Regions from separate parts of the Pseudomonas sp. 3B-A001-10F genome, predicted to be linked through region 1. Evidence: predicted binding sites of a transcription regulator. Region 1 holds the regulator's gene; the other holds the start of a gene.
What was found. Region 1 encodes sigma-54, which starts transcription at its own class of promoters, with help from an activator protein. Its sites were predicted from a motif close to ANTGGCATNNANNTTGCTNT; they were not measured.
Positions count from the first base shown of each region.

Region 1 (8,431 bases):
TTCGAAGGTCTTCATCTGCGCCGGCGTGGCCTTGCGCGAGTACTTGACCGTCATGATGCTCTTGGAAATGCCTTCGGCGTCCACCACTGGCCCGACGATACTGTTGAGCGCCGCGTAGAAATCCGTCGGATCCTGCTTGTATTTCTCTTTGTTGGCAGCCAGGTCGGCCAGCAACCGGGTGGTCGTGTCCTGCACCAGTTCATGCGCGGATTGCCCAGGCGCAGCGTTAGCCATCAGTGGCAATGCCGCGAGCAACACCAACAGGCCACGTCGCAAGGTAGAAATCATTCAAAAGCTCCTCATTTGGCGTCTTTGCTAACGGTATTGAGCAGGAATTTACCGATCAGGTCTTCCAGTACCAGTGACGACTGCGTGTCATGGATGGTTCCACCATCCTTCAACGGTTTGTCTTCCCCGCCGACGCTGATACCGATGTACTTCTCGCCCAGCAGACCAGCGGTCAGGATAGACGCTGTGGAGTCGGTCGGCAGGTTGTCGACCTTTTTATCCACTTGCAGGGTGACCCGACCGGTGAAGCTGTCGCGATCCAGATCGATCGCCGTGACCTTGCCGATGGTCACACCGGCCATGGTCACTTTGGCTCTGACCGTCAAACCGGCGATATTGTCAAAGTAGGCATAAAGTTTATACGTGTCAGTGGTCGACGTCGGAGACAGACCACTGACCCGCAAAGCAAGCAGCAACAAAGCCAGGATCCCTGCCAGCAGGAACAGGCCGACACCGATTTCCAGGGTGCGGTTTTGCATCAGAAATCTCCAAACATCAAAGCGGTCAGAATAAAGTCCAGGCCGAGCACTGCCAGCGAGGCAAACACCACGGTCTTGGTGGTAGCACGACTGATGCCCTCGGAAGTGGGCTCACAGTCATAGCCTTGGAATACGGCAATCCAGGTCACTACAAAGGCGAAAACAATACTTTTGATCACGCCATTGAGCACATCACTGGTGAAATTCACGCTGTTCTGCATGTTCGCCCAATAAGAGCCTTCATACACACCCAGCCAGTCGACAGCCACCCACGAGCCACCCCAGATGCCTACCACGCTGAAAATCATCGCCAGCACTGGCAGGGAAATGAAGCCGGCCCACAGCCGCGGGGCAATGATGTACTTGAGCGGATCGACACCGATCATTTCCAGGCTGGACAGCTGTTCGGTGGACTTCATGTTGCCGATCTCGGCGGTCAGTGCCGAACCGGCACGACCGGCGAACAACAGCGCCGTCACCACCGGGCCGAGTTCACGCAGCAGGGTCAGCGCAACCATCTGCCCCACCGCCTGCTCCGAACCGTAACTCGACAGAATGCTGAAACCCTGCAGCGCCAGCACCATGCCGATGAAGATCCCGGAAACAACAATGATCACCAGCGACATTACGCCGACCGAATGCAGTTGCTTGACCAGCAAGCCGAAGCCACCACTGATGCCACCGCGCCCCAACAATGCGTGAAACAGAAACAGCGTCGCACGACCGAACACCGCGACGGCATCGATCGCCGCCTCGCCGAACCGGCGTACGCGTTCTATTAATGAAATTCTGCGCATCAGCGCTTCCCCAGAAGATCTGCGCGGTAATCCGTCGCTGGAAAATGGTACGGCACCGGGCCATCGGGATCGCCGGTCATGAACTGACGGATACGCGGCTCGTCCGAGTTCATCAACTCGTCCGGCGTACCCTGCCCCAGCACCTGACCATCACCGACGACATAGATGTAGTCGGCAATGCTCGCGGTTTCGGCCAGATCGTGGGACACCACGATACTGGTGATCCCCAGTGCATCGTTGAGCAGGCGGATCAGGCGGACCAGCACGCCCATGGCGATAGGGTCCTGCCCGACGAACGGTTCGTCATACATGAGGATCTGCGGATCGAGCGCAATCGCTCGCGCCAGTGCGACGCGGCGCTTCATGCCACCGGACAGTTCGTCCGGCATCAACTCGATGGCACCGCGCAGACCGACCGCCTGCAATTTGAGCAGGACGATGTCGCGGATCATTTCTTCCGGCAAATCGGTATGAACACGCAGGGGGAAAGCCACGTTCTCGAAAACATCGAGATCGGTGAACAGTGCGCCGCTTTGAAACAGCACACCCATGTGCTTTCGCGCATCGAACAGATCGCTGCGCGAAAGCGCAGGCAGGTTCTGGCCGTTGACCCAGACTTCGCCGCTGGCAGGGCGCAGTTGTGCCCCCATCAATCGCAGCAGCGTGGTCTTGCCACACCCGGAAGGTCCCATGATGCCGGTGACCTTGCCGCGCGGGATGCGAATATCGACGTTATTGAAAATGCTGCGCGCACCGCGCTTGAAGGAGACTCCCTTCAGCTCGACCGCGTAGGCGTTATCGGCACTCATCTAAACTCCTTGCGATGCAGCCTCTCACTCGGACGCCTGTCTTTACTTAAAAAGTACGTACATCCCGGGCAGGCCGAACTGGCGGCGAACTATATCACTGCAAAGGCTACGCGCCCAAGGCTTGTACCAGCCTGTGTTCGGCGATATGACAGGTGCGCAGGCTCTTTTCCCGGGTTTTGGTAACGAGTAATGACAAAGCACGACGAACTTGCGTGAGGCTTTGCAACATAACCGCTATAATCGCCGCCTTTTCATCGGGCTATACGATTTCTGACATGAGCCAATCCAGCGACCTGATTCAATCGGCACAACGCACCATCCAACTCGAAGTGGAAGCCGTACAAGGCTTGTTGCCCCATATCGACGCCGATTTCGTACGCGCTTGCGAGATGATTCTGGCCAGTAAAGGCCGTGTAGTCGTGGTTGGCATGGGCAAGTCCGGGCACATCGGCAACAAGATTGCAGCCACCCTGGCCAGCACCGGCACCCCGGCCTTTTTTGTCCACCCGGCCGAAGCCAGTCATGGCGACATGGGCATGATCACTCGTGACGATGTGATTCTGGCCCTGTCGAACTCCGGCTCGACCAATGAAATCGTAACCCTGCTGCCGTTGATCAAACGTCTGGGCATCCAGCTGATCAGCGTCACCGGCAACCCGCAATCGCCGCTGGCCAAGGCTGCCGAGGTCAATCTCAATGTTCATGTCGAGCATGAAGCCTGCCCGCTGAACCTGGCACCGACCTCGTCGACGACCGCAGCACTGGTCATGGGCGATGCGCTGGCCGTGGCACTGCTGGAAGCACGCGGCTTCACCGCCGAAGATTTCGCTTTCTCGCACCCGGGTGGCGCCCTCGGCCGTCGCCTGCTGCTGAAAGTGGAAAACGTCATGCACGCCGGACAAGAGTTGCCGCAAGTCCAACGCGGCACGCTGCTCAAGGACGCACTGATGGAAATGACCCGTAAAGGTCTGGGCATGACCGTCATCCTTGAAACCGACGGTAAACTCGCCGGGATCTTCACCGACGGCGACTTGCGCCGCACGCTGGATCGCAGCATCGACATTCGCAGCGCCACCATCGACCAGGTAATGACGGCCCACGGCAAGACTGCCCGCCCGGAAATGCTGGCCGCCGAAGCCCTGAAAATCATGGAAGATCACCGAATCAACGCATTGGTAGTCGTAGACGAGGAAGATCGCCCGGTCGGCGCCTTCAACCTCTCCGATCTGCTACGCGCAGGAGTCATGTAATGAGCAACGATCTGCTGCAACGCGGCAAAGCGATCAAACTGGCGGTTTTCGACGTCGACGGCGTCCTCACCGACGGTCGCCTGTACTTCCTTGAAGACGGCAGCGAGTTCAAGACCTTCAATACCCTCGATGGCCAAGGCATCAAAATGCTGATGAACGCCGGCGTGCAGACCGCTATCATCAGCGGTCGCAAGACACCCGTCGTTGAACGTCGAGCGAAAAACCTGGGGATTCCCCACCTGTTTCAGGGCCGTGAAGACAAACTGGTCGTGCTCGACGGCCTGCTTGCGCAACTGGGCCTAAGCTATGAAGAAGTCGCCTACCTCGGTGACGACCTGCCTGACCTGCCGGTGATCCGCCGGGTAGGCTTGGGCATGGCAGTGGCCAACGCTGCCGATTTCGTCCGCGAGCACGCCCATGGCGTTACCCGCGCCCGTGGTGGCGAAGGCGCCGCCCGCGAATTCTGCGAATTGATCCTGCGCGCCCAGGGCCGCCTCGATGCGGCCAACGCCGCGTACCTGTGAGCCAAACCATGTTCAGCAAAAAATTTCGTAACTTCCTGCTGTTCGGCTGCATCGCTGCGATTTTCGCAGCGGTCGGCTATTGGAATATCAGCCCGGAACGCTTTCTCGACAAACCACCGGTCACCTCGGTTGAAACGCCTATCGACTGGTATGCAACCAACACGCATACCCTGCAATACCTGCCGGATGGCAAGGTGCAGTATGAGATGACGTCCGAAAAAGCCGAGCACGTGAAGGCAACCGACGTCACGCTCGTGACCAAACCCGACCTGAACATGTATCGCGGAACAGAATTTCCGTGGCACGTGACCAGTGAGCGCGGTGAAGTGAACTCAGGCGGCACCGAAGTCGAATTGATCGACTCGGTACGCGTTGCGCGCACCGATGAAAAGAAGCGTGACATCCTGATCACGTCCACTCGCATGACCGTGTTCCCGCAGCAGGAATATGCGCAGACCGAGCAACCCGTTAGAATCGACGGCGCTGGCGGTGTATCGACTGGCGTTGGAATGAAAGCGTACCTGAAGGAAAGCAGGATACACCTGCTATCGAACGTAAGAGGACAGTATGAGGCTCGTTAAAACCCTCCCTATTTTGCTCAGTCTGGGCGCAGCACTGGGAAGCGTGAGCGCCTGGGCTCTGCCGAACGATCAGCAGCAACCTATCCGCATTCAGGCCGACGACGCCCAACTGGACGACAAGAACGGCATCGCCACCTATAAAGGTGATGTGATCATCACCCAAGGTTCGATGATCGTTAAAGGCAACACCGTCACCATGACTCGCGCGCCGAATGGAGATATCGACGTAGTGACCTCCGTGGGCAACCTGGCTTATTTCGAGCAGCTGCAAACCCAGGGCGACACCAAACCGGTTCAAGGCTACGGCGTGACGATTCAATACCATGCCCAGCAAAACCGCGTCGTGCTGATCGACAAGGCCAAGGTCGTCGACAAAGACGGCAACGTCACTCAGGGCGAGAAAATCGTCTACGACACCGTGAAGAAACTGGCCAGCGCTGGTCGCGCTACCGGCAGCAAGGTCACCGAAACGCGTCCGCGCATCGACATGGTGATCCAGCCGAAGAAGAAAACCGACGAGAAAACCCAGTAATGGCAACTCTGAAAGCTCAGCACCTGGCCAAGGCCTATAAAAGCCGCCAGGTCGTGCGTGACGTCAGCCTGTCGATCGACAGCGGCCAGATCGTCGGCCTTCTCGGCCCGAACGGTGCCGGCAAGACCACGTGTTTCTACATGATCGTCGGCCTGGTACAGGCCGATCAGGGTCGCGTGCTGATCGACGATCTGGACGTCAGCCACCAGCCGATGCACGGTCGCGCCAAGGCCGGTATCGGCTATCTGCCGCAAGAAGCGTCGATCTTCCGCAAACTGTCGGTGGCCGACAACATCATGGCCATCCTCGAGACCCGTCAGGAGCTCGACAAGGCCGGCCGTCGCAAGGAGCTGGAAAGCCTGCTGCAGGAATTCCACATCAGCCACATCCGCGACAACCTTGGCATGAGCCTGTCCGGTGGTGAACGTCGCCGGGTGGAAATCGCTCGCGCGCTGGCAACGGCACCGAAATTCATCCTGCTCGACGAACCGTTCGCCGGTGTCGATCCGATCTCGGTCGGCGACATCAAGCAGATCATCCACCACCTCAAGGCTAAGGGCATCGGTGTATTGATCACCGACCACAACGTCCGTGAGACGCTGGACATCTGCGAAACCGCTTACATCGTCAACGATGGTCAACTGATCGCCGAAGGCGATGCAGAAACCATCCTGGCCAACGATCTGGTCAAGGAAGTGTATCTGGGCCACGAGTTCCGCTTGTAAGCGTAACAGTGCCCGGTGCGCCGCCCGGGCGCTGTATCGATTCAAGCAGGAATTAATACGCTTTAATTGTTACAGCGCTCTAGGCAAACACTTCAGTTTCAGGCATATAATTTGCTTAAGTTTGGCGCCCCGGCGCCCTGTAGTGGATGGCGCATAGCGCCGGCGAATAAGGTGTTAAGCCCCTGCCATGAAACCATCGCTAGTCTTGAGAATGGGCCAGCAGCTGACGATGACACCGCAGCTGCAACAGGCCATCCGCCTGCTCCAATTGTCGACCCTGGATCTGCAACAGGAAATCCAGGAGGCGCTGGAATCCAATCCGATGCTCGAACGCCAGGAAGAAGGCGAAGACTTCGACAATTCCGACCCCATGGCCGACAACGCCGAACAGAAGCCCAACACCGAGATCCAGGAACCCTCGTATCAGGAAACCGCGCCCACGGTGGACAACCTGGAGGAAGGCGACTGGAGCGAGCGTATCCCCAACGAACTGCCGGTCGATACCGCCTGGGAAGACGTCTATCAGACCAGCGCCAGCAGCCTGCCCAGCAGCGATGACGACGAATGGGACTTCACCACCCGCACGTCCGCCGGCGAGAGCCTGCAAAGCCACCTGTTGTGGCAGCTGAACCTGGCACCGATGTCCGACACCGATCGCCTGATCGCCGTCACCCTGATCGATTGCATCAACAATCAGGGCTACCTGGACGAAACCCTCGAAGAAATCCTCGAGGCGTTCGATCCGGAACTCGACATCGAACTCGATGAAATCGAAGCCGTCCTGCACCGCATTCAGCAATTCGAACCCGCTGGTATTGGCGCGCGCAACCTTAGTGAATGCCTGCTGCTTCAATTGCGTCAGCTACCCGCCAAGACGCCTTGGCTGGCTGAAGCGAAACGTTTGGTCAGCGATTACATCGACCTGCTCGGCAGCCGCGATTACAGCCAGTTGATGCGCCGCATGAAGCTCAAGGAAGACGAGCTGCGCCAGGTCATCGAACTGGTGCAAAGCCTCAATCCGCGCCCTGGCTCGCAAATCGAATCCACTGAAGCCGAATACGTTGTCCCTGACGTCATCGTGCGCAAGGACAACGAGCGCTGGCTGGTCGAGCTGAATCAGGAATCGGTGCCGCGTCTGCGCGTCAACGCCCAGTACGCCGGTTTCGTCCGCCGTGCCGACACCAGCGCCGACAACACCTTCATGCGCAATCAGTTGCAGGAAGCCCGCTGGTTCATCAAGAGCCTGCAGAGCCGCAACGAAACCCTGATGAAAGTAGCCACCCAGATCGTCGAGCATCAGCGCGGCTTTCTGGAGTACGGCGACGAGGCCATGAAGCCGTTGGTTCTGCACGACATCGCTGAAGCGGTCGGCATGCACGAATCGACCATTTCCAGGGTGACAACGCAGAAATTCATGCATACCCCGCGCGGTATTTATGAACTGAAATACTTTTTCTCCAGCCACGTCAGCACCTCCGAAGGCGGCGAATGCTCGTCCACGGCGATCCGCGCGATCATCAAAAAACTGGTTGCCGCGGAAAATCAGAAAAAGCCGTTGAGTGACAGCAAGATCGCTGGTTTACTGGAGGCACAAGGCATTCAGGTGGCTCGCCGCACCGTCGCCAAGTACCGCGAATCCCTCGGGATCGCGCCTTCGAGCGAACGCAAGCGGTTGATGTAAGCCACGTTACAGCGTTCCAGTGGCAGGCTATCCAGCCTGCCGCTTTATGCACTGGCAACGAAGGAGAAGCTGTATGCAAGTCAACATCAGTGGACACCAACTGGAAGTGACCGAACCTCTGCGCACCTACATCAACGAAAAACTCGACCGATTAGAGCGCCATTTCGACAAGATCACCAACGTGCAAGTCACGATGTGCGTCGAAAAGCTGAAGCAGAAAATCGAAGCCACCTTGCATATTCCCGGCGGAGAAGTGGTTGCCAATGCCGAGCATGACGACATGTATGCCGCCATTGACCTACTGACCGACAAGCTGGATCGTCAACTCAAAAAGCATAAGGAAAAGACCCAGAGCCTCCTCCAGGGCGCGACCGGTCGATAACCCCCCATTCCATGATCCGACTTGAAAGTATCCTGACCCCCGGCCGTTCCCTTGTGAACGTGCCGGGCGGCAGTAAAAAGAAAGCCCTCGAACAAATTGCCAACCTGATCGCCCGCGAAGTGGCGGATCTGGAGATGCAAGATGTCTTCGAGGCGTTGATTGCCCGTGAAAAACTCGGCTCCACCGGTTTTGGCAACGGCATCGCCATTCCTCACTGCCGCCTCAAGGGTTGCACAGCACCGATCAGTGCGCTGATGCACCTTGATGCTCCGATTGATTTCGACGCCATTGACGGCGCACCGGTTGACCTGCTGTTTGTTTTGCTGGTCCCGGAGGCTGCCACCGATGCGCACCTGGAGCTGCTGCGCCAGATCGCCAGCATG
Region 1 covers NZ_JBQYFW010000032.1:5,828-14,258, forward strand. Annotated here, with positions in the region: gene AC0ZWN_RS23295 (MlaC/ttg2D family ABC transporter substrate-binding protein) at 1-288, opposite strand, end outside; gene mlaD (outer membrane lipid asymmetry maintenance protein MlaD) at 300-767, opposite strand; gene mlaE (lipid asymmetry maintenance ABC transporter permease subunit MlaE) at 767-1,564, opposite strand; gene AC0ZWN_RS23310 (ATP-binding cassette domain-containing protein) at 1,564-2,373, opposite strand; gene AC0ZWN_RS23315 (KpsF/GutQ family sugar-phosphate isomerase) at 2,649-3,623, shown strand; gene AC0ZWN_RS23320 (KdsC family phosphatase) at 3,623-4,147, shown strand; gene lptC (LPS export ABC transporter periplasmic protein LptC) at 4,156-4,728, shown strand; gene lptA (lipopolysaccharide transport periplasmic protein LptA) at 4,715-5,260, shown strand; gene lptB (LPS export ABC transporter ATP-binding protein) at 5,260-5,985, shown strand; gene AC0ZWN_RS23340 (RNA polymerase factor sigma-54) at 6,173-7,666, shown strand; gene hpf (ribosome hibernation-promoting factor, HPF/YfiA family) at 7,740-8,048, shown strand; gene ptsN (PTS IIA-like nitrogen regulatory protein PtsN) at 8,060-8,431, shown strand, end outside.

Region 2 (8,431 bases), on a different contig from region 1:
CGGGGGATGACCCGATCTTCGCATGGCTGCCCGGCACGCAGACTTACGTTCGGGTCACCGATGAAGTGTTGGCGGAAATTCATCAGGGCAAGCATCGTTATTGAATCTGGCTATGGCTCGACTTGAGAAAAAGGGGGTGACAGCCAGCGCCACGCTCGGGAAACTGTCGGCTTTCCGATTGACCGAAAGTGGAGTTGCCCCATGTCCGACCAAAGCCGCCAGATGACCCCTGAAGAAGCTGCCGAATTCACCGAGCAGGTTTTCAACAAGGCGCGCGACGGTGATGCCGAGATGCTTGATCGCCTGGTCACGGCCGGTTTGCCAGTCAACCTGAAGAACAGCAAGGGTGACACGTTGTTGATGTTGGCCAGCTATTACGGCCATCTGGATGCGGTGCAGGTGTTGCTCAAACACAAGGCCGACCCGGAAATGCGCAATGGCAACGGCCAGAGCCCGATTGCCGGCGCCGCATTCAAAGGCGATCTGCCGGTGGTCAAGGCGCTGGTCGAAGCGGGCGCAGAGATCGAAGGCTCGTCGTTTGATGGTCGTACGGCGCTGATGATGGCGGCGATGTTCAACCGCGTTGAAATCGTTGATTACCTGATCAGCAAGGGGGCCAATGCGCAAGCCAAGGACGCCAATGGCGTGACGGCGCTGGATGCGGCCCGCACGATGGGGGCGGTTGATACCACCGCTCAGTTGGAAAAACTGCTGGCCTGACGGGCCTCAAAAGATCGCAGCCTGCGCTAGCTCCTCCATTGAACGCGTTGGCCTGCCATTCCGTGGATGAGCGCTGAGCGCAGGCGCTGCCGAGGCTGCGATCTTTTGCTTTGTGCGCTATCCTCCGCGCCCTCGAAATTCACCTTCGCCACAGGATCCGCCCTCATGAAAGCCGCACTCGTCGAACTCATCAGCAAAATCAGCTCCGGCTGCATGGGCGAGGACGAGATCCTGAAAGTGGCTGACGAAGCCGCGCAAGCTTACGCCGATGCCGATGCCTTTCTGGCAGCCAACCCGGACATCAACTACGACGACACATTCCCGATTGCGTTGGGCGAGTGGGTCGTGGTCGGCAGCCTGCCGGAAACCGTGCTGTTCCAGGCCGACACCTACGTTGACCTGTTTGCGCAGATCGTTGCCTCGTTTGGCCCGGGCGTGGATTTCAACCTCAAGCCCAAGCAACTGGCCAAGACCGAAGCGCTGACCGCGCTCAATCGCATCCAGGTGCAGATGAGCAGCATGAACAAGGAAAACGGCGGTTACACACTGATGAACTTCAGCCAGTTGCTCGACGACGAACTGCAGGTGGTACTGGTCTACGGCAATGACGTGCCACGGGTGCTGGAGCTGTGCGCCGAAGTCGGTATCGCCGCTGCGCCATCGCTCGAAGCGCTGAAGATCGCTGTGCACGTCTGAGCGAGATAGCAATAAAAGGGAACCCTGCGCGCGACCGTCTATCCTAAAAGTGCATGCCACTATTCTGGAGCGACACCATGGGTTCCACGTTCAACGGTCTGATCGGTCTGATCATCCTCGCCCTCGACATCTGGGCCATCATCAATGTGCTGAAAAGCGGCGCAACCACCGGGATGAAAATCGTCTGGGTGCTGCTGATCATCCTCCTGCCAGTGCTGGGTCTGATCATCTGGGCGATTGCCGGACCCCGGGGCAACGTGCGGATCTGACGCTGATCCCGAGAACACCGCAATACCCTGTAGGAGTGAGCCTGCTCGCGATAGCTATCCTCCAGTCAATGAGTCAGTGACTGAAAAACCGCTATCGCGAGCAGGCTCACTCCTACAAGGGATTGCGATTTGCTGATGAAGGGAGGTTCTACCTGTCATCTTCGGCAACGTAGAATGCGCGCCTTTCCCGGGCAATCGCCCCCACGATTGGCGCCCGCGCATTCATCGGAGCACTTGACCATGACCGTCACCAAAACCAGCGAGTACCTGGAAACCCTCTACGAAGGTTACGGCCAGCGCTTTCGCATGGAAAAACTGCTGCACGAAGTGCGCACCGAACACCAGCACCTGGTGATTTTCCAGAACCCGCGCATGGGCCGGGTCATGGCGCTGGACGGCGTGATCCAGACCACTGAAGCCGACGAATTCATCTACCACGAAATGCTCACCCACGTGCCAATCCTTGCCCACGGCAGCGCCAAGCGCGTGCTGATCATTGGTGGCGGTGACGGCGGCATGCTCCGTGAAGTGACCAAGCACGCCGGTGTCGAGCACATCACCATGGTCGAGATCGACGGCACCGTGGTCGATATGTGCAAAGCGTTCTTGCCGAACCACTCCAGCGGCGCCTACGACGATCCACGCCTGAACCTGGTGATTGACGACGGCATGCGTTTCGTCGCCACCACCACGGAAAAATTCGACGTGGTCATCTCCGACTCCACCGACCCGATCGGCCCGGGCGAAGTGTTGTTCTCGGAGAACTTCTATCAGGCCTGCCATCGCTGCCTGAACGAGGGCGGCATCCTCGTGACCCAGAACGGCACACCGTTCATGCAGATCGACGAAGTGAAAACCACTGCCGGTCGCCTGAACAGCCTGTTCCCGGACTGGCACTTCTATCAGGCCGCCGTGCCGACCTACATCGGCGGCTCGATGACTTTCGCCTGGGGCTCGACCAACCCGGCCTATCGCAAGCTCAGCCGTGAAACCCTGCAACAGCGCTTCATCGGCAGCGGCATCGTCACCCGCTACTACAACCCTGAAATCCATATCGGCGCGTTCGCCTTGCCGCAGTACGTGCTGCAGGCGATCAACAAGCCAGGCAACGATTAAAGAACACTGCAATATCCCTGTGGGAGCGAGCTTGCTCGCGAAGGCGTCAGGTCAGTCAAAGAATATGTCGACTGGACAGGCCCCTTCGCGAGCAGGCTCGCTCCCACATTTGTTTGCTCCACACGATAGATGTCGTTTTTTTCATCTTCGCCCGCTGTAATCCTTTTGAACCAACCCTCTGCGTCTAAAGTCGAGATAGATGTAAGCCCATTTGCGGGTTTGATCGAGGAGGCACTGATGCAAAAGTGGAAAGTCACTTTCGTGGATGATCACGGTGAAATTCTTGATGAAGTCTTCGAACGTGAGGAATGCCCGTCCGATGATGAAGCAGCGCGGCTTATCAAGGAGCGGCTTCTTCCGGTCGCCGCCAAGCTGGATCTGAATGATCTGGAAGGGCGCACCGCCGATGCTGGGGTGAAAAACCTCAAAACCCAGAATGGCATCGAAATCCGCAGCATCACACCCGTCTGACAGTTCCTGTCATCTCTTGAAACCAGGCCTTGGCAGCAGCTCTATCTTGGGGCTACTCTGCAAGCGAGATCAGCGAACGGATCGCTAAGGTCTGGTCTTGTCAGCTACATGCTTGTTCCCGCGTGCAACCACGTTGCCGTCGTACTTTGGCCAAAGGCCCGGGGCGGGAATACGGAAAGTCTATCCATCTATGCGAGGGGGACGATTCATGAGCACAGCCTATCAAGAAGACATCAGCAGCAATGTTCTGCGCCGCATGAAAGAAGGCGGTTTCGATTTTTCCCGATTCCATCCCATCGAGTTCTACGCGATTTTCCCGGACGAGGAGCGGGCGCGCAGGGCGGCAGGCAAATTTCGCGGTGAATCCATCAATGCCCAGGTCAGTCTGCGTGATGACGGTGCGTGGGCGCTGGAATTGAGCAAAGTGATGTACGCGACATATGACGATATCGGCGACTTCGAGCAGGGCTTTTCCGCCGTGGTCGAGCCGCTGGGCGGCATCATCGAAGGCTGGGGCGTGAAGCAGGAGGTGCGCAACCGCCATCGTTTGAACTGATCTCTGGTTTCATTTGTTGAGCAACGGCTGACCTTCGGGTTGGCCGTTGTCATTTCCGGCATAAGCAAAACGCTGTGGCAAAACCCTGAAACAAGAAACCGAGGCAAAAAAAAGCCACCGGAGAGGGTGGCTAAAAGGGAAGACCGATAAGGAGAGGAAACCGGTCAGGGTTACAGCGGGGCGGGCCGCCGAGGCGATCCCAATCAGTTGAGCTGGCCGCTTCATGGCGCCGGGGCCGGTGAAGATTTGCAGCGAATGTGCGGATTATCCGCAGGCAGCGCCGGGCAGTGAAATCAACTCTGACTATGCTGGTGATAGGCGATGCAGTGCGTCGCAATGAAGCGGGGGCAATCCGGTTGGGGCATTTGCCGCACAGGAATGGTGCGGTGTCTGCGGCGTGTATTTCCAACCGATTGAAATCAAAGCGTTTATGCCGATGGCACGGGCCTTGCGAAGGCCTGTATGTCCGGGTGACAAGGAGTACGGCATGATCCGCACCTATTTTGATGAGATGTACGATGCCGGCGGCCAGGTTCGCCCGCATTATCGGGAGTTCGCCCGATGGCTGGCCGATACGCCGGATGAGCTGTTGGCCCAGCGGCGACGCGAGGCCGATCTGCTGTTCCATCGCGCCGGCATTACGTTCACGCTCTATGGCGACGAGCAGGGCACCGAGCGCCTGATTCCTTTCGACACCATCCCGCGCAGCATTCCTGCCAGTGAATGGCGAATCGTTGAGCGCGGCTGCATCCAGCGGGTCAAGGCGTTGAACATGTTCCTTGCCGACCTTTATCACGAGCAGCGCATTATCAAGGCCGGGATTATTCCCGCCGAACAGGTGCTGGCCAACGAGCAATATCAGTTGGCGATGCAAGGCCTGGATCTGCACCGCGATATCTATTCGCACATCTCCGGCGTCGATCTGGTGCGCGACGGCGACGGCACTTATTACGTGCTCGAAGACAACCTGCGAACACCGAGCGGCGTCAGCTACATGCTCGAAGACCGCAAGATGATGATGCGACTGTTCCCGGAGCTGTTCGCCGCGCAGCGTATTGCCCCGATCGATCACTACCCGAACCTGCTGCTCGACACCCTGAAAAGCTCAAGTCCGATCGATGACCCGAGCGTGGTGGTGCTGACGCCGGGGCGCTTCAACAGTGCGTTCTTCGAACACGCATTCCTGGCGCGGGAAATGGGCGTTGAACTGGTCGAGGGCGCGGATCTGTTCGTTCGCGACGACAAAGTCTTCATGCGCACTACGGACGGCCCGAAAGCGGTGGACGTTATCTACCGTCGGCTCGACGACGCGTTTCTCGATCCGCTGGCGTTCAATCCCGACTCGATGCTCGGTGTGCCGGGGCTGCTGTCCTCTTATCGCTCGGGCAACGTGGTGCTGGCCAACGCCATCGGCACCGGCGTAGCGGACGACAAATCGGTGTATCCGTTCGTTACTGACATGATCCGGTTCTACCTCGACGAAGAGCCGATTTTGAAGAACGTGCCGACCTGGCAATGCCGCAACCCGTCTGAACTTTCTCACGTGCTGGCCAATCTTCCAGATCTGGTGGTCAAGGAAACCCAAGGCTCAGGCGGTTACGGAATGTTGGTCGGGCCGGCATCGACGAAAGCGGAAATCGATGCTTTCCGCGAACGGATCAAAGCCAAACCCCACGCGTACATCGCGCAACCGACGCTGTCGCTGTCGACCTGTCCGACCTTTGTCGAAAACGGCATCGCGCCGCGCCATATCGACTTGCGTCCGTTTGTCTTGTCCGGGCGCGAAACCCGGGTAGTGCCTGGGGGGTTGACCCGTGTGGCGCTGCGCGAAGGCTCCTTGGTGGTGAATTCCTCCCAGGGTGGCGGAACCAAGGACACCTGGGTGGTCGAGGATTGAAGGAAGCTTGCCATGTTAAGTAGAACTGCCTCGGATCTGTATTGGATGTCGCGTTACCTGGAGCGGGCGGAAAATCTCGCGCGGATGCTCGACATCAGTTATTCGCTGTCGCTGATGCCGCAGGACGGTCGCGGCGACGGTTTGCACGAATTGGCCATGCCGCTGCTGATCACCGGCACCCTCGACGATTACCTCGAGCGCCATGGCGCGCTGCATGCTGAGCGTCTGCTGCACTTTTTTGCCCTCGATGCGGCTAACCCGGCGAGCATTTACAGCTGCCTCGGCGCGGCTCGGGCCAGCGCCCATGCGGTGCGTGGGCGGATCACGGCGGACATGTGGGAGAACATCAATTCGACGTGGCTGGAAATTCGCGGCATCGCCGAACAGGGCCTCAGTCGCTATGGCATGAGCCGTTTCTGCGAATGGATCAAGGAGCGTTCGCACCTGTTTCGTGGTGCGTCGTACGGCACGATCATGCGTAATGATGCGTTTCGTTTCATTCGCCTCGGTACGTTCATCGAACGCGCGGACAACACCCTGCGATTGCTCGATGCCCGCTATGAAATGGCCGGCGATCAGGCTGAAGCAGTCAGCGACGGTACGGCCCACGCCTACTACCAATGGAGCGCCTTGCTGCGCGCCTTGTCGTCATTCGAGGCCTACACCGAAATCTACCGCGATGCGCCCGGCGCCCGGCATGTTGCCGAGTTGTTGCTGTTGCGTGCCGATGTACCGCGCTCGCTGCGGGCCTGCACCGAGGAGATCGATCAGATTCTTGCGCAGTTGCCCGGTGCCAACGGTCGACCGGCACAACGTCTGGCGGCAGAAATGGACGCGCGCCTGCGCTACACCGGCATCAACGAAATTCTCGAGGAAGGCCTGCACGCCTGGCTGACCGAATTCATCCCGCTGGTGCGCCAGCTGGGCAACGCCATTCACAGTTCCTACCTGGAGGCTGCATGAGACTTTCCATAAGCCACGAGACCACCTATCACTACGAAGATCAGGTGCGGGCGAGCATCCAGTACCTGCGACTGACCCCACACGATAGCGAACGTCAACACGTGTTGAGCTGGCAGCTCGACCTGCCGCGCCCGGTGCGTGCGCAACTCGATCCGTTCGGCAACATCCTGCATGTGCTGACCATGGATGAACCGCACGAAGCGATCATCATTGGTGCGCGCGGGCAGGTCGATATCGACGAACTGCGCGAGGCCGAGCATGAAAGCCAGTCGGCGCTGCCGTTCCTGCGCTTTACCCGTTTGACCGAGGCGGATGAGGCGTTACGCGCGTTCGCCGAGAAATCCTGCAAGCAGCGGCGTGATCGCACGGCGCTGATCGATCTGATGCACGGCTTGAATCAGCACATGACCTACACGCCGGGGTCCACCGAGGTCGATACCAGCGCCGCTGAGGCCTTCGCCGGGCGTGCGGGTGTTTGCCAGGATCATGCTCACGCGTTTCTGGCTTGCGCACGCAGTCTCGGGATTCCGTCGCGTTATGTGTCGGGGTATCTGTACAGCGAGGATTGCGAGCATCTAGCCAGCCATGCATGGGCTGAAGCGTGGCTGGATGACGCCTGGTACAGCTTCGATGTGACCAATGAACTGGCGCGGCCGGAGCGTCATCTGAAACTGGCGGTGGGTCTGGATTATCTGGATGCCTGCCCGGTGCGCGGCATGCGTCGTGGCGGTGGGTGTGAGCAGATGCATGCGAAAGTGTTCGTCTCGCCAACCCCGATCATCTCGGTGCAACAGCAGTAAACGCCGTACCCCTGTGGGAGCGAGCCTGCTCGCGATAGCGGTCTGTCAGTTACAAATGTGCTGACTGATACACCGCTATCGCGAGCAGGCTCACTCCTACAAGGAAATGTGCTCAGGGCTTAACCTTGCGCCCGGCCATGTGCTTGAGATACCCCACCAGCATTTCCAGATTCCCCTCTGGTAACACCTCCACCGAAAACCCCGGCATCTTCGCCTGCGGCCACTGACGCAAACTCTGCGGATCACGAATGTAGCGCTTGAGGAAATCCGCGCCGAAATACTCGGTCGGGCTGTAAGGAATATTCAGATCCGGCCCGAATTGCGCATCCCCCGCACCGTTCAACCGGTGACACGCCAGACAGTTTTTCTGAAACAGCGCAAACCCTTGATTCACCGGGTCATCTGCTTTCAACGCAGGATCCGGCAGCAGGGCAGGGAAACGCTCCGCCACTGGCGCCATGCGCTTGATGCTCGCGACTTCGAACGGCCATTGCTCCGGGCTGATATTGCCGGCCTGCGGATCGGTCCAGACCAGATAAAACGGCCCGGCGCTGTGCTTGCCTTCCGACAGCGGTGGCCACGGCTGCGCCGGATCTTCGATGGCCAGCCATGCTCGCGCACCTGTTGTATTAAGCAACGGCGCAGCTGACAACTCGGCGGCAAAGCCGTCCAGTGCAACCGCTTGCAGGTGATCCTGCGGTTTGATCCCTGTCAGCAATGAGGCCACCGGCACGGCGCGATAAGTCATGTCCTTCTTGTAGGACACATCGTTTTTGATCGTCAGGGTTTGCAGTTGAGGATGCTTGAGCAATTCCTCGGTCTGCCAGGTGCGGCTGCTTGCGCCCAGTTGCAGATCCAACTGTGCGGCAGACAAGGGCATGCTCAGCAGCATGGCCCCGAACACAATGAGCGCTTTCAAATGATCGCCGTCCATGTCGTGGGA
Region 2 covers NZ_JBQYFW010000025.1:61,460-69,890, forward strand. Annotated here, with positions in the region: gene AC0ZWN_RS20875 (long-chain-acyl-CoA synthetase) at 1-104, shown strand, start outside; gene AC0ZWN_RS20880 (ankyrin repeat domain-containing protein) at 202-720, shown strand; gene AC0ZWN_RS20885 (hypothetical protein) at 886-1,416, shown strand; gene AC0ZWN_RS20890 (PLDc N-terminal domain-containing protein) at 1,494-1,685, shown strand; gene speE (polyamine aminopropyltransferase) at 1,926-2,801, shown strand; gene AC0ZWN_RS20900 (hypothetical protein) at 3,039-3,272, shown strand; gene AC0ZWN_RS20905 (ribonuclease E inhibitor RraB) at 3,481-3,828, shown strand; gene AC0ZWN_RS20910 (circularly permuted type 2 ATP-grasp protein) at 4,316-5,725, shown strand; gene AC0ZWN_RS20915 (alpha-E domain-containing protein) at 5,738-6,688, shown strand; gene AC0ZWN_RS20920 (transglutaminase family protein) at 6,685-7,488, shown strand; gene AC0ZWN_RS20925 (c-type cytochrome) at 7,601-8,422, opposite strand.
Region 2: the regulator sigma-54 is predicted to act here: its motif matches at 4,264-4,283, upstream of AC0ZWN_RS20910 (circularly permuted type 2 ATP-grasp protein).